Linked DNA regions of Sphaerotilus montanus. The protein of the gene in region 1 interacts with the protein of each later gene in a pairwise test. Links are inferred from orthologs where the notes say so. Each region holds a gene or a part of one and is shown in the gene's direction. Other genes may lie near its edges.

Region 1 (6,470 bases):
CTCGATCCCGCACTGGGAGCCGCCACGCTGCTGAACCGCAGGCTGCCGCCAGGCAGTCCCGGGCCACTCGGCCCAGGCCTGCCGGAACGCTCGCTGCGCATCCCGGCCACCGCGCACGACCTCGGTGATGGCCGCCACGCCTTCAAGCCGCGCACCGACGCGGCGCTGGTCTGGCTGTTCGACAGCCGCTCCGGCGACGTGACCGGGCGCTGCGACAGCGCGGTCGGCGTGCCGGCCGCCGCGCTGGACGCGGCCAGTCTCGGCAACTGCCGGGCGCTCGGCGGCCTGCTGCTCGGCGGCCACATCCGCTTCGCCACGGACAGCGACACCCTCACCTCCGCGGATGCGGAACGGCCCACCAGCCTGGCCATGGGCACCGGCCTTCGCCTGACGCTCACCACCACAGGCCACCCCAGTCCGGCCTGGGAGTGCGCACAGGACGGTCCGACCGGCGTACCACCCGGCATCACGGCCAGGACCTCGATCGCCTACCACTGCGTGGTCCAGCCAGTGCCTCCGGTCTCGGGCGGCGCGCCCCGCTGGTCCGGCCGGCTCGATCTGGTGCCACAGGACTGGCTGCTGGTCAGCGTGACAGGGGGCAACACCGGGCGCTTTCGCATCTGCCGCTACAGCGCAGACCACGACGGCAACGGCCGCATCGACAACATCGAGCACCCCGCCAGCTACAGCGTCGTGACCACCGCGCTGGGCAACCAGAATTTCCTGGTGATCCGGGCCGCGGCGCGCTGTCCGCTCGACGCCGGCCCCTTCGGCACGTTCACCACGGACAATCCGGTGGACGACAGCACGCTGGCGCACCAGCCGTGAAGGCTGGCCAGTCGCCAGCGCCGACAATCACGCCCATGCGCGACACACCGACCTCCTCCTCCTTCACGGCCCACGACCAGGTGGCCATGGCCCAGGCGCTGACATGGGCGGCGCTCGGCATCGGCCTGACCGACCCCAATCCGCGGGTGGGCTGCGTGATCAGCGACGGGCGGGGGCGTGTCCTCGGTGCCGGCCACACCCAGCAGGCCGGCGGGCCGCATGCCGAGATCATGGCGCTGCGCGCCGCCCAGGCCGATGGCCACGACGTGCGCGGCGCGACCGTGCACGTCACGCTGGAGCCCTGCGCCCACCATGGCCGCACGCCGCCCTGCGCCGACGCGCTGGTCGCCGCCGGCGTGGGCCGGGTGGTCGCCGCCGTGCTGGACCCGAATCCGCTGGTCGCCGGACAGGGGCTGGCGCGCCTGCAGGCGGCCGGCATCCAGGTCGCCCACGGGCTGATGGCCGACGCCGCGCGCGAACTCAACATCGGCTTCTTCTCGCGCATGCTGCGCGGGCGGCCCTGGGTGCGGCTGAAGGTCGCCGCCAGCCTGGACGGCCGCACCGCCCTGCCGGACGGCACCAGCCAGTGGATCACCGGCCCGGAGGCCCGCGCGGACGGCCACGCCTGGCGCCGCCGGGCCGGCGCCGTGCTGACCGGCATCGGCACCGTGCGCGAGGACGATCCGCGGCTCGACGTGCGGCTCGTGCCGACGGCCCGCCAGCCGCTGCGGGTCGTGCTCGACGCGCGGCTCGACACTCCGCCGTCGGCCCGGCTGCTGGAGGTGCCCGGCGAAGTACTGCTGTGCTGCACCGCGGCAGCGCTGAACAGCACGCGGGCCGCGGCGCTGTCGCGCTCGAACGTGACCCTGGCGCCGGTGCAGACCGACAGCAACGGCTGGATCGACCTGCCGGCCGTGCTGGAAACGCTGGCCCGGCGCGGCGTGAACGAGCTGCACATCGAGGCCGGCCAGCACCTCAACGGCAGCTTCGTGCGCGCCGGACTGGTCGACGAATACCTCGTCTACCTCGCCCCCAAGCTGATCGGCGCCGGCCGCGACATGGCCGCCTTCGGCCCGCTCGCCGCGCTGGCCGACGCCGCTCCGCTGGTGTTCACCGACCTCACCCGCGTCGGCGGCGACGTGCGACTGATGGCACGATCTGCAACGGGGTTCGGCTCGCCGGCCTGAGCCGCCTACAATCGCGGGATGCCGATTTCACCCATTCCCGAGCTGGTCGCCGAGCTGGCGGCCGGACGCATGATCATCCTGGTCGACGAAGAAGACCGGGAAAACGAAGGCGATCTGGTCTTTGCCTCCGATCTGGTCACCCCTGAAGCGATCAATTTCATGGCCCGCTACGGCCGTGGACTGATCTGTCTGACCCTGACGCGCGAGCGCTGCGAGCACCTGCAGCTGCCGCCCATGGCCGCGCGCAACGGCACCAAGCACAGCACCGCGTTCACCGTCTCGATCGAGGCGGCCACCGGCGTGACCACCGGCATCTCCGCCGCCGACCGCGCCCGCACCGTGCAGGTCGCGGTCGCGCGCGACAGCGTGGCGCGCGATCTGGTGCAGCCCGGCCACATCTTCCCGCTGCAGGCGCAGGACGGCGGCGTGCTCATGCGCGCCGGCCACACCGAAGCCGGCTGCGATCTGGCGCGCATGGCCGGGCTGTCGCCGTCGGCCGTGATCTGCGAGATCATGAAGGACGACGGCACGATGGCGCGCCTGCCCGACCTGCAGGAATTCGCCCGCGAGCACAACCTCAAGATCGGCACCATCGCCGACCTGATCACCTACCGCAGCGGCAACGAGTCGCTGATCGAGTGCCTGCACCAGGACCGCCTGACGACGCCCTGGGGTGCCTTCGACAGCCGCGTCTACCGCGACCGCACCGGCCAGGTGCATCTGGCGCTGAGCGCCGGCCGCTGGACCGACGAGGACGAGGTGCTGGTGCGTGTGCACGAGCCGCTGTCGGTGATGGATCTGCTGGACATCGGCCGCGCCCGCCATTCCTGGTCGCTGCCGCAGGCGCTGACCACGCTGCAGGACTCCGGCCGCGGCGTGGCCGTGCTGCTGAACGTGGCGCAGGATGCCCAGGCCCTGCTCGGCGTGGCCCTGCCGCCCACCGGCGAGCCGCCGCGCCCGACGATGGACCTGCGCACCTATGGTGTCGGTGCCCAGATCCTGCGCGACCTCGGCATCCGCCGCATGAAGCTGCTCAGCAACCAGCGCCGCATGCCCAGCATGGTCGGCTATGGTCTCGAAGTCACCGGCTTCATGCCGGTGGCCGCCTGAACCTGAACTCCAACCCAAGGAACACACCATGCTAGGCGCAGACAAGGGCACGGCCCCCCGCCTCGACGGCAGCGACCTGCGGGTAGCGATCGTCCAGGCCCGCTTCAACGCGGCCATCACCGACGCCCTCGCGGAGCACTGCGTGAACGAGCTGGTGCTGCTCGGCGTGCAGCGCAAGCACATCCGCCATGTCAGCGTGCCGGGCGCACTGGAAGTGGCCGTCGCACTGCAGGCCCTCGCCGACTCGGACGACCACGACGCGCTGATCGCCCTGGGCTGCATCATCCGCGGCGAGACCTACCACTTCGAGCTGGTCGCCAACGAGAGCGGTGCTGCGGTCACCCGCGTGTCGCTGGACCACGGCGTGCCGATCGCCAACGCCATCCTCACGGTCGAGAACGAAGCCCAGGCCTGGGCACGCACCGAAGAGAAAGGCCGCGACGCTGCCCGCGTCGCCGTCGAAATGGCCAACTTGCTGGAAGACCTGACTTGAACTCGACCCCCAAACCCCGCGGCACCACCACCGGCCCGGGGGCTGCACGTCCCAAATCCGCCCGCCGCCGTTCCCGTGAGCTGGCGCTGCAGGGCCTCTACGAGTGGCAGATCAGCCGCGCCGAGACCAGCGTCGTGCGTTCCCACATGCGCGAGCAGGACGAGTTCAGCAAGTGCGACAGCGCGATGTTCGATGCCCTGCTGCAAGGCTGCATCGAACAGGCCATCGCGCTGGACCTGCTGCTGACCCCGCACCTCGACCGTCCGATCGTCGAGCTGTCGCCGATCGAGCACGGTGTGCTGCTGATCGGCCTGTACGAGCTGCAGCACTGCGTGGACGTGCCCTACCGCGTCGCCATCAACGAGGCGGTCGAGCTGGCCAAGGCCTTCGGCGGCACGGATGGCCACAAGTACGTCAACGGCGTGCTGGACAAGGCCGCCGTCGATCTGCGCCCGGACGAGGTGGCTGCCCAGCGTCTGGCCCGCTCGGCCCCCCGCGCCGGATGAGCCTGCGCCCCGCACCGTCGAAGCCCGATCCGCTGCGCCTGGCCCAGCGCGTGGCCGGCATCGAGCCGTTCTGGGTGATGGAGTGCGCCAAGGCGGCGGATGCCATCGCCCGCACCCCGGCCTGCGATCCGGCGCAAGGTGGCGAGCGGATGCTCTACCTGAACATCGGCGAGCCGGACGAGACGGCACCGCCCGCGGTGGTCGCGGCTGCGCAGGCCTGCCTGGACGCCGGCCGCACGCAGTACACCCACGCCGTCGGCCTGCCCGCGCTGCGCCGGGCGCTGTCGGGCTGGTACGCCAGCCGCTGGGGCGTGGACATCGATCCCGGCCGCATCGTGGTGACCGCGGGCGCCTCGGCAGCGCTGCAGTTGCTGTGCACCGCGCTGGTCGAGCCGGGCGACGAGTTCCTGATGCCCGACCCGTGCTACCCCTGCAACCGCCACTTCGTGACGGCCTCGGGCGGCACGGCACGGCTGCTGCCCACCACGCCGGCCCAGCGCTTCCAGCTCGACGCCACCTCGGTCGCCGACGCCTGGGGACCGGCCACGCGCGGCGTGATGCTGGCCTCGCCGTCGAATCCGACCGGAACCTCGGTGCCCGCCGAGACGCTCGCCGGCATCGTCGAGGTCGTGCGCGCCCGTGGCGGCATCACCATCGTCGACGAGATCTACCTCGGCCTGAGCTACGACGGCGATGCCCGGACGGCGCTCGCGCTGGGCGACGACGTGCTGGTGGTCAACAGCTTCTCCAAGTACTTCGGCATGACGGGCTGGCGCCTGGGCTGGCTCGTGCTGCCCGAAGCGCTGGTGGCGCCGGTCGAGAAGCTGGCGCAGAACCTCTACATCTGTGCCTCCGCCATCGCGCAACAGGCCGCACTCGCCTGTTTCACGCCCGAGACGCTGGCCGTGTGCGAGGAGCGCCGCGCCACGATGAAGGCCCGCCGCGACTACATCGTGCCCGCGCTGGACGCACTGGGCCTGACGGTGCCGGTGCAGCCGGACGGGGCGTTCTACGTCTGGTTCGACGTCACCGCCCACGCGCCCGACAGCTGGCAGTTCTGCTTCGACATGATGGAGCGTGCCCACGTCGCGCTCACCCCGGGCCGCGACTTCGGCCACGCCGAGACGGGCCGCTACGCGCGCCTGTCCTTCGCCAGCTCCATGGACGATCTGCACGAGGCCGTGCGACGCCTGCAACGCGTGCTGGGGCGCTGACGACCTCCGGGCCTGCCCAGCGTCCCTGCCCATGACCCGCCTGATGCCCCCGACGATCCGAACGCCCGACGACACCCGCCCCGCAGCCCGGGACGCGTTCCTTGCCGACAGTGCGTCCGGCCTCTGGCTGCCGACCAGTCCGGGGGATCCGTCCGATCTCGGCGAAGACACCCTGCCGCCGGACAGCATCCCGTTCGAGCAGCAGATCGGGGAGGCCCTCGGACGACCACCACGCCGCCAGAGCACAGCGCCCAGCGAATCCACCCAGCTGCTGGACGCGGATCTGAACGGACAGGCACCGGGCCGCGTGTCCGTGCCCTTGCCCTTGTCCCCTGCACCACGGACCGAGGACCAGGACCCCCTGGCCGCCAGCGGCCAGATGGGGCGCTACGTGCTGGAGCGGCCACTCGGGGCGGGTGGACTGGGCACGGTCTGGTCGGCCTATGACACCGTGCTGGCCCGGCGGGTGGCCGTCAAGACCCTGCCGCTGGTGGTGCCCGAGCACGAACGCCAGCACCTCACCGAGCGCGTGCTCGACGAGGCCCGCGCTGCCGCCCGCCTCAGCCACACCCACATCGTGACGGTGCACGACGCCGGTGTCAGTCCGGACGGTGCCTACATCGCGATGGAGCTGCTGCGGGGCAAGGACCTGTCGCAGATGCTGCGCACCGGCTGGCGCCCCACCGCCGAGCAGGCCGCGCTGATCGTGCGCCGGGTGGCCGATGCGCTGAGCTACGCGCACGGCAAGGGCGTGGTCCACCGCGACATCAAGCCCGCCAACATCTTCATGGTCGGACGCACGCGGCCGGTGGTGCTCGATTTCGGCATCGCCCAGCTGCTGCACCAGACCGACACCGTGGGCGGACCGGCACTGGGCTCGCCGTTCTACGCAGCCCCCGAGCAGTTCGACGGCCTCGAATGCGATCCGCGCACGGACGTGTACTCCCTGGGCGTGGTGCTGTACGAGCTGCTCACCGGCCACCGCCCGTATGGCGGCACCTCGCTGGCCGAGATCCGCGCTGCCGTGCGCGCCGCCCGCCCGCGGCCACCGCGCGAGCACAACCCCGACGTGCCCGCCGCGCTCGCGGCCATCGCGCTGCAGGCCATCAGCATCGACCCCGTGCAGCGCCAG
Region 2 (14,574 bases), 2.3 Mb from region 1 along the record:
TCAACCCGGCCATCGACCCCGCCCGCGACCTGACGAAGTACATCGGCGAGCTGACCGCGTGGCACGACCCGGCCGACCGCTTCTTCTTCCGCGCCGAGTTCATCGATGAACTACAGGCGATGGCGCCGGGTGCGCTACGCGAGCCGGCGCGCTACCAGGCCTGGGTCGCCAAGGGCGACGAGGTGCTGGACTGGCGCGAGATGTCGGCCCGCTACGCCGGGACCGAGCTGCACCTGCTCGACGGCGGTGACCACGCGCTCAGTGACTTCGACACGCACCTGCCGGCCATGCGCGGCTTCCTGCACCTGGATTGACCACCGATTCCAACACCCCGAAAACGAGAGAAAGCCACTCCACCATGCGACTCCAAGACAAGGTCTCGATCATCACCGGCGCCGCCCAGGGCATCGGCCTGGCCACCGCACTGAAGTTCGCCCGCGAAGGCGCCGTCGTCATCGTCTGCGACATGAAGCCCGAGGCGGTGGACGCCGCGGTCGCGCAGTGCCGCGCGGCGGGCGCACGGGCGGCAGGCTTCGCCGTCAACGTCACCGACCGGGCCGCGGTCGATGCGATGGTCGCCGCCGTGAAGGCGCAGTTCGGTCGCATCGACGTGCTGGTCAACAACGCCGGCATCACCCGCGACGCGCGGCTGCAGAAGATGACCATCGAGCAGTTCGACGCGGTGATCGACGTGAACCTGCGCGCCGTCTTCCACTGCGCGCAGGCGGTGACGGACACGATGGTCGAGCAGGGCTCGGGCGTGATCCTGAACGCCAGCTCGGTCGTCGGCATCTACGGCAACTTCGGCCAGACCAACTACGCCGCCAGCAAGTTCGGCGTCATCGGCTTCACCAAGACCTGGAGCCGCGAACTCGGGCCGAAGGGCATCCGCGTCAACGCGGTCGCGCCGGGCTTCATCGAGACGCCGATCCTCTCGACCATTCCCGACAAGGTGCTCGACGGCATGCGCGCCGAAGTGCCGCTGCGCCGCCTCGGCAAGCCGGAGGAGATCGCCAACGTGTACGCCTTCCTCGCGAGCGACGAGGCGAGCTATGTGAACGGGGCGGTGCTGGAAGTGGCGGGCGGGCTGACGGTCTAGCCACGAGACGCCGCACTCAACTCTCCCTGCAGACCGCCGATACGACCTGAGACACGGTCCTGTGCACACGGGCGCTGCCGTGACAACACGGGAGCGTTTCAGGCATGCAGCAGACGGCGATCGGATGGCGGAATGTTCGGCAGGTGGCCATGGCCATGGCCTTGCTGTGGAACGGACTGGCCGCAGCGGCCCCACACATCATTCCGGGTGCGGGCCCGCCGGAGATCGGCCTGCGCGCCCTGGCCGCGGAATTCACGCGCCAGCGACCCGGCACCGTCATCGACATCCCCCCGAGCGTCGGCATTGCCGGGGGTCTGCGCGCCCTGCAATCGGGCGAAGCATCGGTTGCACGGCTGGCGCGGCGGCTGACCGAGGACGAGCTGCGCAGTGGCGGCCTGCAGCAGGTGGTCTACGGCGCGGACGCGGTGGTGTTCGTGACCGGCCGCGATGTGCCCGTCACCAACCTCACCGAAGCCCAGGCGCTGGCGCTGTTCAGCGGCGCCACCGACGACTGGGAGGCGCTGGGCGGCCCGCCCGCGCCGGTGCTGGTGTTCTACCGCGAGGCCAGCGAAATCGCGCACCAGGCCCTGCGGCGCCACATCCCGGCCTTCGCGCAGGTCAAGTTCACCGCCTCGGCCAAGCTCGCGAACTCGGACACCGAGATGCGCGAGGGGCTGGCGCGCTACCGCACCGCGCTCGGCTGGATGACGCTGTCCACCTCGGATGTCCGCGATGACCGGATCCGGGCGCTGCACTTCAACGGCATCGCCGCCAGTGCCGACACGGTGGCCAGCGGTCGCTACCCGATGAAGGTCGAGCACGTGCTGGCCTGGCGGGAATCGCAGCTCGACGAGGACCTGCGGCGCTTCCTGGCCTTCGTCACGTCGGCCGAAGGCGCGCAGGTGCTGCGCAAGCTGCAGATCGCCGTGCCCCGCGCCCAGCCGAAATGACCAGTGCCCTGGCGCGGGCCGTGCAAGTGGTGTGCGGCGGTCCGGCTCCACCGGGCGCACAGGCTTCGGGACAAGCACGCTGGCTGAGCCGCTTTCCGCTGGGCCTGCAGGTGCTGGGGTTCATCAGCGTGCTGGCGGTGGTGGTCATCGGGTCGAGCTACCGGGCCTATGTGGACTCGGCACAGGCGCTCATCCGCGAGTCCGAAAGCGAACACCTGATCGGCGCGGCACTGGTGGCCCGGGCGCGCATCGAGGCCGAGTCGCGGGTGCTGGTGAGCACGACGCAGTCGCTGGCCCGGCACCCTGCCGTGCGCGAGGCGCTGCAGGAAGGCACCACGCCGGGCGTGCTGGCCGCGGTCGGCAAGGAAATGGAGGCGGTCTTCGACAGCACCGGCCTCTCGACCCTCGACCTGATCGACCGCCGCCGCGTGATCGTCCACCGCGCGCCCACCACGGCCGTGCGCGGGCTCAAGGCATCGGTGTGGGGCGTCGCCGAGGCGCTGGGCGGCGAGGCGATGCTGCAGACCGCCAAGGAGGCCAGCGGCGGCCTGATCGTGCGCTCGATCGTTCCGGTGCCGGACCTCGACGGGCGCGTGGTCGGCGTCGTGATGGCGGGGACACGCTTCGACAACCCGTTCGCACGCCGCATCGCACAGGACAGCACGGTCGAGCTGGCCATCGCCACCCCGATCGGCGTCGTCGCCCGCTCGTCCGACCGGTTCCACATGACCCCGACGCTGCACCAGAAGCCGCTCGAACAGGCCCTGTTCGAGCGCCGACCGGTGCTCGTCTTCGACCTGGACCAGGACAACCTGCGCCAGTACGTGCCGGTCCGGCTGGGCGACGAGACCTTCGTGCTGATCGTCCAGGGGGACGCGCAGGCGGCACAGGCCCATGTCGTCGTCGCCGCCCGCGAGGCCACGCGCTCGGCCATGACGATGTTCGGGCTGGCGATCGTGGCGACCAGCCTGTTCGCGATGACGCTGGGGCGGCGGCTGCGCCAGATCAAGACCCAGGCCGAGCACCTGGCCCGGGACATCACGGGCGAGGTCCACGTGAGGCCTGCGGGCAGGAGCCTGCCCTTCGCCAGCGGTGGCTGCGAACTCGACGCGCTGGAACACGTCTTCGACCACACGGCCCGCTCGGTGGCCCGACACCACGAGGCGCTGCACCGCGCCAAGGTGCTGGCCGAACATGCCGCCGACAGTGACCCGCTCACCGGCCTGCCCAACCGGGGCTGCCTGATGCGCATGCTGTCGAACCGGCTGGCCGAACAGCCGGGCGAGGACTGGGCGCTGCTGTTCCTCGACCTCGACGGCTTCAAGCAGGTCAACGACCAGCGTGGCCACGATGTCGGCGACGCGCTGCTGTGCGAGGCGTCGGAGCGGCTGGTCCGGCTGGTCGGACGCCGGGAGGACGTGACGCGGCTCGGGGGTGACGAGTTCGTGCTGATCGCGCATGCGGACGGCCCGCCGCTGGCGCCGCAGCGGCTGGCGCAGAAGATCATCCATGCGCTGGAGCAGCCCTTCCACCTCGAAGCGGACGCTCCGCCGGTGCAGGTCTCGGTCTCGATCGGCATCGCGCTGCATCCGGAGCACGGCCGCGACGCCAGCACCTTGCTCAAGCACGCCGACATGGCGCTCTACGCCGCCAAGGGCGCAGGGCGGCGGACGTACCGGCTGTATGGCAGTCCGTCGGAATCGATGGGGACTTGATGCGCCACGGGACCAGCGGCCATCGGCGACAATCCCGCCCCTATGAATGCCCTCTTCGAAGACGCCGGAAAATTCCTCGCCGGACGCGTGATGTCGGAAGCCGAAAGCTCGATGCAGATCGAGCTGGACTCCGGCAAGCGTGTCAAGGTCAAGGCCGCCAATGTGCTGCTCAAGTTCGAGAAGCCCTCGCCCGCCGAGCTGATCGCCGAGGGCCAGCGTCTGGCCGAGGAGATCGAGCTGGAGCTGGCGTGGGAATTCGCGCCCGAGGACGAGTTCGCCTTCGCCGATCTGGCGCGCGACTACTTCGACGCCAAGGCCGGCCCGACCCAGCAGGCGGCCGCCCTGTTCAAGCTGTTCCACGCGCCGCACTATTTCCGCCGCATGGGCAAGGGGCTCTTCCGCAAGGCGCCCGAGGACATCGTCAAGGCCGCGCTGCTCGCGATCGAGAAGAAGGCGCAGGTCGCCGCGCAGATCGAGGTCTGGACCACCGCGCTGATCGCCAGCCAGTGCCCGGAGCCGGTGCGCAACGAGCTGTACAAGATCCTGTTCAAGCCAGACAAGAACGGGCCGGAATACAAGGCCGTGGTCGAAGCCGCCAAGCGCTCGCAGCGCGCACCGCTCGACCTGCTGCTCGACTGCAAGGCCATCGACAGCCCCTACCAGTTCCACTGGCGGCGTTTCCTGTTCGAGACCTTCCCCAAGGGCACGAATTTCCCCGCCGCGCTCACGGCCCCCGCCATCAAGGACGAGCTGCCGCTGGCCTCCGTGCGTGCCTTCTCGGTGGACGACTCGGCCACGACCGAGATCGACGACGCGCTGTCGGTGCAGGGACTGGGCACGGGCACCGTCATCTTCGGCGTGCACATCGCCGCGCCCGCACTGGCCATCGCCCCCGATTCGCCCATCGACAAGGTGGCGCGCGACCGGCTGTCCACCGTCTACATGCCCGGCTGGAAGCTGACCATGCTGCCGGACGACGTGGTGCAGGCCTACACGCTGCAGGAAGGGCGTGACTGCCCGGCCGTGTCGCTGTACGTGACGATGGACGAGGCGACGCTCGAAGTGAAGTCCAGCGAGACGAAGCTGGAGCGCGTGCCGATCGCCGCCAACCTGCGCCACGACAAGCTCGACGCGGTGGTGACCGAGGCGGCGCTGACGGGCGCGGCGCCGGCGGACTTCCCGTTCGCGGCCGAGCTGTCCTTCGGCTTCCGGCTGGCCAGGCACCTGAAGGCGCAGCGCGAGGTCGTGCGCGGCAAGCCGGAAAACTTCAACCGGCCGGACTACAACTTCAAGCTCGTCGATGCTGCCGGCCAGTCGCCGGTGGAGCCGCCGAGCGGCCACGAGACGGTGCAGATCAGCGAACGCCGCCGCGGCGCACCGCTGGACACCATCGTCGCCGAGGCCATGATCCTGGCCAACAACACCTGGGGCGGCTGGCTGGCCGAGCTGGGCGTGCCGGGCATCTACCGCAGCCAGGCGAGCATGGCGCCGGGCGTCAAGGTCCGCATGTCGACCCGCGCGCAGCCGCACGCCGGCATGGGTGTGGCGCACTACACCTGGGCCACCTCGCCGCTGCGGCGCTATGTGGACCTCGTGAACCAGTGGCAGATCATCGCCTGCGCCCGCCACGGCCGCACCGCCGCGCTGGTCGCGCCGTTCAAGCCCAAGGACATGATGCTGATGGCGATCATCTCCGGCTTCGACACCGCGTACTCGGCCTACAACGGCTTCCAGAACGCCATCGAGCGCTTCTGGACGCTGCGCTGGCTGACCCAGAACGGCATCACCGAACTCGACTGCGCCGTGATGAAGGACGGGCTGGTGCGCGCCGACACGCTGCCGCTGGTGCTGCGCGCCGCCGGGGCGGACGCGATGCCACGCGGTGCCCGGGTCCGTGTGCGGCTGGGCGAGCCGGACCTGCTGACGCTGGAAGTCGGCGGCAGCGTGCTCACCCGCCTGGATGACTCGACCCGCAGCGACGACGACGCCGTGCTCGAAGACGATGCCGAGGAAGGTGCCGAGGCCGCCGCGACCGGACTGGCCCTGGCGATCGACGTGCATGACGCCGATGCATCCACCGACACCGCGGCGCCAGTACCATCGGCATCCTGACCCACGTCCGACACGCCGACACGCCGACCCGCCGACCCGCCGATCCACGATGCAGCGTCTCAAGCAACTCTCGACCCTCCAGACCGCCCTGCTCCTGTCGGTCGGCCTGCACGCGGCGGTGCTGATGGTGCGGGTCGTGGATCCGCAGGCCTTCGACCGGATCCTGCAGGACACACCGCTGGAGGTGGTGCTCGTCAACGCCAGTTCGGCCGAGGCTCCCACCAAGGCCCAGGTCATCGCCCAGCGCAACCTGGCGGGCGGTGGTGATGCGGACAAGGGCGTCGCCACCTCGCCACTGCCGCCCTCGCCTGCCGACCAGGCCGGCAACGCCATCGACGACGCCACGCGCCAGATCGAGCAGATGCAGGCCCAGCAGACGCAGCTGCTCACCCAGATCAAGCGCGAGCTGGCCCGGCTCAACACCCCCGACCCCGTGCAGGCGGCCGACAAGACCCCCTCCGCCGCGCACGCCGAGGAGGAGCGCCGCCGCCAGCTCATCGACCAGCTCGCACAGATCGAGAAGCGCATCAACGACGAAAACGCCCGCCCGCGCCGCCGCTACGTCAGCCCCGCCGCGCGCGAAGGCGTGCACGCGATCTATTACGACTCGCTGCGCCGCCGCATCGAGGACATCGGCACCCGCAACTTCCCCGAAGCCGACGGCGCCAAGCTCTACGGCGAACTCAGCATGCTGATGGAAGTCGACAGCCTGGGCCGGGTCGTCGAGGCCGAGGTGATCAAGACCTCGGGCAACCGTGCACTCGACCGCAAGGCGCAGTCCATCGTGCGCGGCGCTGCACCGTACGGCCACTTCACGCCGGCCATGCGCAGCCAGTTCGACCGGCTGGTGTTCGTGTCGCGCTTCCGCTTCACGCGGGACCAGGGCGTGCAGGCCTCGGTCGAGGATGCCACGCCCAAGAACGCCCCCGCGCAGTGAGCGCCCCGGACACCCCACCCACCGTTTCACTTTCCCCACGCCCGCCATGGACCGCTACGCCGTGATCGGCCACCCCGTGGAGCACAGCCGCTCCCCCGACATCCAGGCCCGCTTCGCGGCCCAGACCGGCCAGTCGATCGACTACACCCGCCTGCGCAGCCCGCTCGACGGCTTCACCGCGACGGTGCGCCAGTTCGCCGCGGACGGCGCGCATGGCTGCAACGTCACCGTGCCCTTCAAGTTCGAGGCCTGGCAGCTCGCCCCGCGCCGCACGCCACGCGCCCAGCGCGCCGAAGCCGCCAACACGCTGCGCTTCGACGCCGACGGCTGGTGGTGCGACAACACCGACGGCATCGGGCTGGTGCGCGACATCACGGTCAACGCCGGTGTGGCGCTGGCAGGCCGGCGTGTGCTGCTGATCGGCGCGGGCGGCGCGGCAGCAGGCGTGCTCGGGCCGCTGATCGAGGCCGGCCCCAGCGCGCTGGTCGTCGCCAACCGCACCGCAGAGAAGGCGCAGGCGCTGGTCGATCGCCACGCCGATCTGGCACGTGACCACGGCGTCGCGCTGAGCGCCGCGCCGCTGGACGCACCCGGCACGGCCTTCGACATCGTCATCAACGGCACGGCCAGCAGCCTGTCTGGCGCTGGCGTGCCCGTGCCCGCCAGCGTGCTGCAGGCAGACGGGCTGGCGGTGGACATGATGTACGGCGCCGGTGCGCGCGCCTTCCTCGACTGGGCGGCGCAGCATGGCGCCACCGGCCGGGACGGGCTGGGGATGCTGGTCGAGCAGGCTGCGGAAGCCTTCTTCGCCTGGCGCGGCGTGCGGCCGGACACGGCGCCGGTGCTGGCCGCGCTGCGGGCGCAGGTGGACGGCGTCCGCTGAACCCGCGATGACGGCCACAGCCCCGCTCTGGCGCAGCCACCTCTGGCGGCTGCTGGCCCTGCTGCTGCTGAGCGCGGTGGCGCTGCAGCTCTACTTCGTGCTGCGCATCGCGCTGATGGTGGTGGTCGATCCGCAGTCGACGCCCTTCCAGCGCAGCGAGATCTGGCGTCTGGCCACGGAACAGGGCCAGGTGCTGTGGAGCCAGGCGTGGCGCGACCGCGACCAGCTCGGCCCGCACCTGCAGCGTGCCGTGATCGCCAGCGAGGACGCCGGCTTCAACGAGCACAGCGGCGTCGAGTGGGATGCGCTGGAAAAGGCCTGGGAACGCAACCAGCGCGCCGAAGCTTCGGCAGAGAAGCGCAACGGGCTGATCGAGCAGCGCGAGCAGAAGGCGGCCAGCCGCGGCAAGCCGCTGGCCACGCCGCTGCGCCGGGTCGAGCCCAAGGTGGTCGGCGGCTCCACCATCAGCCAGCAGCTCGCCAAGAACCTCTTCCTGTCCGGCGAGCGCACCGCCGCACGCAAGGGCCAGGAGTTCCTGCTCACCTTCATGCTCGAAGGCCTGCTGGACAAAGGGCGCATCCTGGAGATCTACCTCAACAACGTCGAGTGGGGCGAAGGCGTCTTCGGCGCGCAGGCTGCTGCCGAGCACTACTTCCACGTCGACGCCGCCCGGCTCGCTCCGGCGCAGGCGGCGCGGCTGGCGGTGATGCTGCCGGCGCCCAAGCGCTTCGAGCAGCGCCCCGGCTCGCCCTACCTCGTCAGCCGCGCCGCGACGATCACTGCGCGCATGGGGGCCGTTCCACTGCCATGACTGCCTACAACACCCTGACCGAAGAAATTGCCGCCAGTGCCGCCCGGCTGGTGGTCGAGGAAGGCCTGGAGTACGGCCCCGCCAAGCGCCGTGCCGCCCGCGACCTGGGCCGGGGCGCGTCACGCAGCGTGCACATGCCGGACAACGACGCGGTGGAGGACGCCGTGCGCGAGTACCTGGCGGTGTTCTGCGCCGACACGCAGCCGGCCGAGCTGGCCGCGCTGCGCAGCGTGGCCGCGCTGTGGATGGAGCGGCTGGCCGAGTTCCGCCCGCACCTGACCGGCGCCGTCTGGCGCGGCACCGCCACCCGGCTGTCCGCCGTCCACCTGCAGCTCTACTGCGACGACTGCAAGTCGGCCGAGCTGGCGCTGATCAACCAGGGCGTGGACTACGACGTGGGCAGCGTGAACGGGCCGCGCCACCAGCCGGTCGACGTGCTGAGCCTGGCGCAGCGCTGCGATGCGCTGGGCGAACCCGTGACGGTGTTTCTCACCATCCTGGACCATGACGACCTGCGCGGCGCCCTCAAGGCCGACGCCCAGGGCCGCACGCAGCGCGGCGACCTGGCCGGTCTGCGCCGCCTGATGAACGAGGAGAACACCCCATGAACCGCAGAAGCTGGATCGGATTGAGCGCCGGCGTGGCCGTGGTGGCCGGCGGGTCGGGCTGGTGGGCCCGGCAGCGTGCGGCCACGCCGGCCCTCCAGACGGCAGCCCCGGCCGCCGCGTCGGCGTCGGGCAGCGGTGCGCAAGCGCCGTGGTCCCTGCGCTTCGACCGGCCCGAGGGCGGCACGCTGGCACTGGCTGACCTGCGCGGGCGGCCGCTGCTGATCAATTTCTGGGCGACCTGGTGCCCACCCTGCGTCAAGGAAATGCCGCTGCTCGACACCTTCGCCCGTACCCAGGCCGCACGCGGACAGGCCGGCTGGCAAGTCATCGGACTGGCCGTGGACGGCCCCACGCCCGTGCGCGAGTTCCTGGTGAAGACGCCGGTGGGGTTTCCGATCGGACTGGCCGGTTTCGGCGGCACCGAACTGGCGCGCCAGATGGGCAACACGACCGGGGGCTTGCCCTATACCGTGGTGCTGGGTGCGGACGGTCAGGTGCTCCACCGCAAACTGGGTGAGACCAATCTGAAAGAACTGCAAGAGTGGGTCGGTGCTGCAGGCGCAGGCACCACAGGATGAACGGTTTGGTTCTTGCGCGAACCTCGGCCCGTGGCATCATCGCGGACCTCGCCGACCGGGTCTCAATTTGTGAAGACCGTCATCGAATGGAACAGAAAAGCGCGTAAAGTCTGGGGTTTGGCTGACAAACCCGCGGCAACACGGCCCATCTGACGCGAGTCCTGCACGCGAACCGACGCGACAGGGCCGCCGCCGGCCAGCGGGGCACGCATCCGACTGCCCCGCTCACTGCAACCCGAGTATCACGGAGCCCCCATGGACCTTCGCAAGCTGAAGACCCTGATCGATCTGGTGTCGGAATCCAACGTCTCCGAACTGGAGATCACCGAAGCCGACGGCAAGGTGCGCATCGTCAAGCAAAGTACGGCACCCGCCATGGTGATGGCCGCGCACTACCCCGGTCAGCCCATGGCCCATCCGGCACCTGCCGCACCGGTGGCGGCTGCCGCGCCGGCGGCACCGGTGGCCGAGGTCATCACCGGCCATGTCGTCAAGTCGCCGATGGTCGGCACCTTCTACCGCGCCTCCAACCCCGGCGCCAAGGCGCTGGCCGACGTGGGCACGGTCATCAAGAAGGGCCAGTCGGTGTGCATCATCGAGGCCATGAAGATCATGAACGAGATCGAGTCGGACGTGGACGGCACGGTCACCAAGGTGTTCGTCGAGAACGGCCAGGCCGTCGAGTACGGACAGCCGCTGTTCATCATCGAATAAGGCCCGCGCCATCATGTTCAAGAAGATCCTGATCGCCAACCGCGGCGAGATCGCGCTGCGCATCCAGCGGGCGTGCCGCGAGATGGGCATCCAGGCGGTGGTGGTGTATTCCGAAGCGGACCGCGACGCCAAGTACGTCAAGCTCGCCGACGAAGCCGTCTGCATCGGCCCCGCCCCGTCGCAGAAGAGCTATCTGCACATGCCCGCCATCATCTCGGCCGCCGAGGTGACGGACGCCGAGGCGATCCACCCGGGCTACGGATTCCTGTCCGAGAACGCCGACTTCGCCGAACGTGTCGAGAAGAGCGGCTTCGCCTTCATCGGCCCGCGCCCCGAATCGATCCGTCTGATGGGCGACAAGGTCTCGGCCAAGGACGCGATGGTCAAGGCCGGTGTGCCGACCGTGCCCGGCTCGGTGGGCGAACTGCCCGACGACCCGAAGGAGATCATCCGCATGGGCCGCGAGACCGGCTATCCGGTGATCATCAAGGCGGCCGGCGGCGGTGGTGGACGGGGCATGCGCGTGGTGCACGCCGAGGCGGCCCTGCTGCACGCCGTGGAGACGACCAAGGCGGAAGCGGGCGCGGCCTTCAACAACCCGGCCGTCTACATGGAGAAATATCTCCAGAACCCGCGCCACATCGAGATCCAGGTCCTCGCCGACCAGCACGGCCACGCCGTCTGGCTGGGCGAGCGCGACTGCTCCATGCAGCGCCGCCACCAGAAGATCATCGAGGAAGCGCCGGCACCGGGCATTCCGCGCAAGGTGATCGAGAAGATCGGCGAACGCTGCGCGGCGGCCTGCCGCAAGATCAACTACCGCGGCGCGGGCACCTTCGAGTTCCTGTACGAGAACGGCGAGTTCTTCTTCATCGAGATGAACACCCGCGTGCAGGTCGAGCATCCGGTGACCGAACTGGTGACCGGCATCGACATCGTGCAGCAGCAGATCCGCATCGCCGCCGGCGAGGAGCTGCCCTTCACGCAGAAGCAGATCACCCAGCGCGGCCACGCCATCGAGTGCCGCATCAACGCCGAGGATCCGTTCAAGTTCACGCCGTCGCCGGGTCGCATCACGATGTGGCACCCGCCGGGCGGACCGGGCGTGCGCGTCGATTCGCATGCCTACAGCAACTACTTCGTGCCGTCGAACTACGACTCGATGATCGGCAAGATCATCGTGCACGCCGACACGCGCGACCAGGCGCTGGCCCGCATGCGCAGCGCGCTGAGCGAGATGCTGGTCGAAGGCATCCAGACCAACATCCCGCTGCACCGGCAGCTGATGTCCGACGCCGCCTTCGTGGAGGGTGGCACCAGCATCCATTACCTCGAAGGCTGGCTGGCCGCACGGAAGTCGCTGGGATGATCGAGCTGACCCTGCTCTGTCCGGCCGACCAGGTCGATGCGGTGTCCGATGCGCTGATGGAGGAGCTGGACGCGCTGGCCGTCACCGTCGAGGACGCGGACGCCGACACGCCCGACGAAGCCCCCATCTTCGGCGAGCCGGGCATGCCCGCGACGCTGTCGGCCAGCATTGGTGGCTGGCAGCGTTCGGTCGTCAAGGCCCTGTTCAACGACGAGGATGCCGCCACCGACGCCTGCACCCTGCTGCTGGCCCAGGACGGCGAGGATGGCGACAGCGCCTTCACCGATCTGCACGTCCAGGGGCTCTACCCCGTGGCGGACCAGGACTGGGTGCGTCTGACACAGTCGCAGTTCGAGCCGGTGCTGATCACGTCCGAGTTCTGGATCGTGCCCTCGTGGCACAAGCCACCGGCAGGCGCCACGCGCGTGATGCGGCTGGATCCCGGCCTGGCCTTCGGCACGGGCACGCATCCGACCACCCGCATGTGCCTGCGCTGGATCGCCCGCCACGCCGATCTGGCAAACCCGTGGCCACGTGTGCTCGACTACGGCTGTGGCTCGGGCATCCTGGCCATCGGCGCCGGACTGCACGGCGCCCGTGACATCGACGCGGTGGACATCGACTTCGCCGCCGTGGAGTCGAGCCGGGCCAATGCAGCAGCGAATGGCGTGACCCTGCACCGGGTCGGTCTGCCGGACCTGGCCGAAGGGCAGTACCCGGTCGTGCTGGCGAACATCCTGGCCGCACCGCTGAAGCTGCTGGCGCCGCTGTTGAGCGGTCATGTCGCACCGGGCGGTTCGCTGGTGATGGCAGGCCTGCTGGAACGCCAGATCGAGGAACTGCAGGCGACGTATGCCCCCTGGCTCGCGCTGGAAGTGGCAGATCGTGAAGATGGCTGGGTGCTGCTGACGGCGCGCCGCCCCTGAAATCGGGTGGTAATGGCATGATTCCGGCATGAGTCTGGCCACTTCCTGCCCCTCCTGCGGCACCGTCTTCCGGGTAGTGCAGGACCAACTGAAGATCTCCGAGGGCTGGGTCCGCTGCGGGCATTGCCAGGAGGTGTTCAACGCGCTGGAGGGGCTGTTCGACCTCGCACGGCGGGACACCAGGAGCGGTGCACCGGATCTCGCCACGCCCGCAACGACCAACCCGACCGATCCCGCGTGGCTGGAAACCCGGCCGGCGATGTTCTCGGACGGCAAGGTGCTGCGCGAACGACAGGAAGCGCTGCAAAACCGCGCACCGCCGCCTCCCGCAACACCCCCCTCACCCGCCCCGGCAGCACCATTGCCGGCGCCAGCACGCAGCGTGCCCGCCACGCGGGTCGAGATCAGCACCCGCCGCGCCGCTACCTGGGATCCATCGGTCCAGGAGCCGGAGCGCGGCATGGCGCCCACCCAGCCGGATCCTGGTGCCTGGCGCACGACAAGCGCCGACACGACACTGCCGACGCTGCCACCGGACGTGCTGGCGGATCCGGACCCCTTTCCTTCAGGCGACGAGACCGTCTACCCGGCCACGACCCTCGAATTCCGCTCCGAAGCGTTCAGCGCCTTCGCGGCAGCACGCCTGCAGCGCGAAGGCCGGCCGGACGTCGATCTGCCGCTGGACTGGCCTTCGGCACCCATGCCACTGCCGCCATCGACAGAGCCGCCCCCAGCCTCCGAACCGGTCGCCGCGGCCGAAGTCGTGCACACCAGCCCGCAGGAGTCTGGCGAAACCGCCCCGGAATCACCAGCAGCGACCCCGCCACCCAGCCCGACCCTGCCGTTCATCGACGATCTGGAAAAGACGCTGGACCTGAGTGCCGAGCGCATGTCCAGCCATGGCGCATCTGTGGAGGAGCGCCCCGCACCGACGACCGCAGAGGAGGCCACTGCCGAGCCCAAGGAGGCCGCTGCGGCGGTGGAGGACGGAACGTCCACAACCCAAGAGGTCGCTGTACTGCCGGACTTCGTGCGCCGTGCCGACAAGCAGGCACGCTGGCACCGTCCGATCGTCCGCGCCGCACTGGGCCTGGGCGCGCTGCTGCTGGGCGGTGTGCTGGTGGCACAGATCGGTCACCAGTGGCATGACCTGATCGCGGCTCGCTGGCCGGTCACGCGCCCCTTGCTGGAGCACGCCTGCGCGCAATGGCAATGCCAGTTGCAGCCACCACAGCAACTCGACGCACTGGTCGTGGACAGCACCGCCCTCAGCCGACCGCCCGGCAGCGACAGCTACCTGCTGGGGGTGACGCTGCACAACCGGGCCAGTCACACCGTTGCCGCGCCGCACATCGAACTGAGCCTGACGGACTTGTCGGGTGCCGTGGTGGTACGCCGGGTACTGGCCCCGACCGAATTCCGGCAGCCGGACCTGCTGGCGGCCTCCAGCGATGCGAGCTGGAGCCTGGAGTTCACCAGCACCAACCAGCGCATCGCCGGCTACACGCTCGCCGCGTTTTATCCCTGAGCCTGGGCCAGCAGCGTCGCTGCGTCGCTGACCTCGAACTTGCCCGGGCCTTCGACGTTGAGCGTCTTCACGACGCCGTTGTCCACCAGCATCGAGTAGCGCTGCGAGCGCACGCCGAAGCCCTTGGCGGTCAGGTCCAGCACCAGGCCGGTCGCCTGCGTGAACAGCGCGCCGCCGTCTCCCATCATGCGCACCTTGCCGGCAGCACCGTTCTCGCGGCCCCAGGCGCCCATCACGAAGGCATCGTTGACCGACACGCACCAGATCTCGTCCACGCCTGCGGCCTTGAAGGCATCGGCCTGGGCGATGTAGCCCGGCAGGTGCTGTGCAGAGCAGGTCGGGGT

Evidence for each region.
Region 2: the proteins of ribD (region 1) and accC interact in binary tests that used the Escherichia coli proteins (3 or more experiments, as listed by UniProt). The link is inferred for Sphaerotilus montanus from one-to-one orthologs.

What each region holds. Positions count from the first base shown.
Region 1 is NZ_JACCFH010000001.1:3,659,507-3,665,976, reverse strand. Bases 1-2,939 are described here. They hold ribD (bifunctional diaminohydroxyphosphoribosylaminopyrimidine deaminase/5-amino-6-(5-phosphoribosylamino)uracil reductase RibD), read left to right. Parts: upstream 1-863; coding sequence 864-2,015; downstream 2,016-2,939. Other genes in these bases: ribBA (bifunctional 3,4-dihydroxy-2-butanone-4-phosphate synthase/GTP cyclohydrolase II), read left to right, coding at 2,034-2,939; BDD16_RS16700 (hypothetical protein), read left to right, coding at 1-828. In the rest of the region: more of ribBA, read left to right, coding at 2,940-3,125; ribH (6,7-dimethyl-8-ribityllumazine synthase), read left to right, coding at 3,154-3,618; transcription antitermination factor NusB, read left to right, coding at 3,615-4,124; BDD16_RS16675 (pyridoxal phosphate-dependent aminotransferase), read left to right, coding at 4,157-5,338; BDD16_RS16670 (serine/threonine-protein kinase), read left to right, coding at 5,370-6,470. UniProt on the Escherichia coli protein: Converts 2,5-diamino-6-(ribosylamino)-4(3h)-pyrimidinone 5'-phosphate into 5-amino-6-(ribosylamino)-2,4(1h,3h)-pyrimidinedione 5'-phosphate.
Region 2 is NZ_JACCFH010000001.1:1,389,601-1,404,174, forward strand. Bases 9,625-12,598 are described here. They hold accC (acetyl-CoA carboxylase biotin carboxylase subunit), read left to right. Parts: upstream 9,625-10,420; coding sequence 10,421-11,776; downstream 11,777-12,598. Other genes in these bases: BDD16_RS06170 (TlpA family protein disulfide reductase), read left to right, coding at 9,625-9,693; accB (acetyl-CoA carboxylase biotin carboxyl carrier protein), read left to right, coding at 9,949-10,407; prmA (50S ribosomal protein L11 methyltransferase), read left to right, coding at 11,773-12,598. Outside these bases: BDD16_RS06125 (YqiA/YcfP family alpha/beta fold hydrolase), read left to right, coding at 1-314; 3-oxoacyl-ACP reductase FabG, read left to right, coding at 359-1,099; BDD16_RS06135 (substrate-binding domain-containing protein), read left to right, coding at 1,249-2,049; BDD16_RS06140 (diguanylate cyclase domain-containing protein), read left to right, coding at 2,046-3,764; BDD16_RS06145 (ribonuclease catalytic domain-containing protein), read left to right, coding at 3,807-5,876; BDD16_RS06150 (TonB family protein), read left to right, coding at 5,926-6,813; aroE (shikimate dehydrogenase), read left to right, coding at 6,860-7,696; BDD16_RS06160 (transglycosylase domain-containing protein), read left to right, coding at 7,704-8,507; BDD16_RS06165 (hypothetical protein), read left to right, coding at 8,504-9,115; more of BDD16_RS06170, read left to right, coding at 9,112-9,624; more of prmA, read left to right, coding at 12,599-12,702; BDD16_RS06190 (zinc-ribbon and DUF3426 domain-containing protein), read left to right, coding at 12,731-14,230; BDD16_RS06195 (peroxiredoxin), read right to left, coding at 14,221-14,574. UniProt on the Escherichia coli protein: This protein is a component of the acetyl coenzyme A carboxylase complex; first, biotin carboxylase catalyzes the carboxylation of the carrier protein and then the transcarboxylase transfers the carboxyl group to form malonyl-CoA.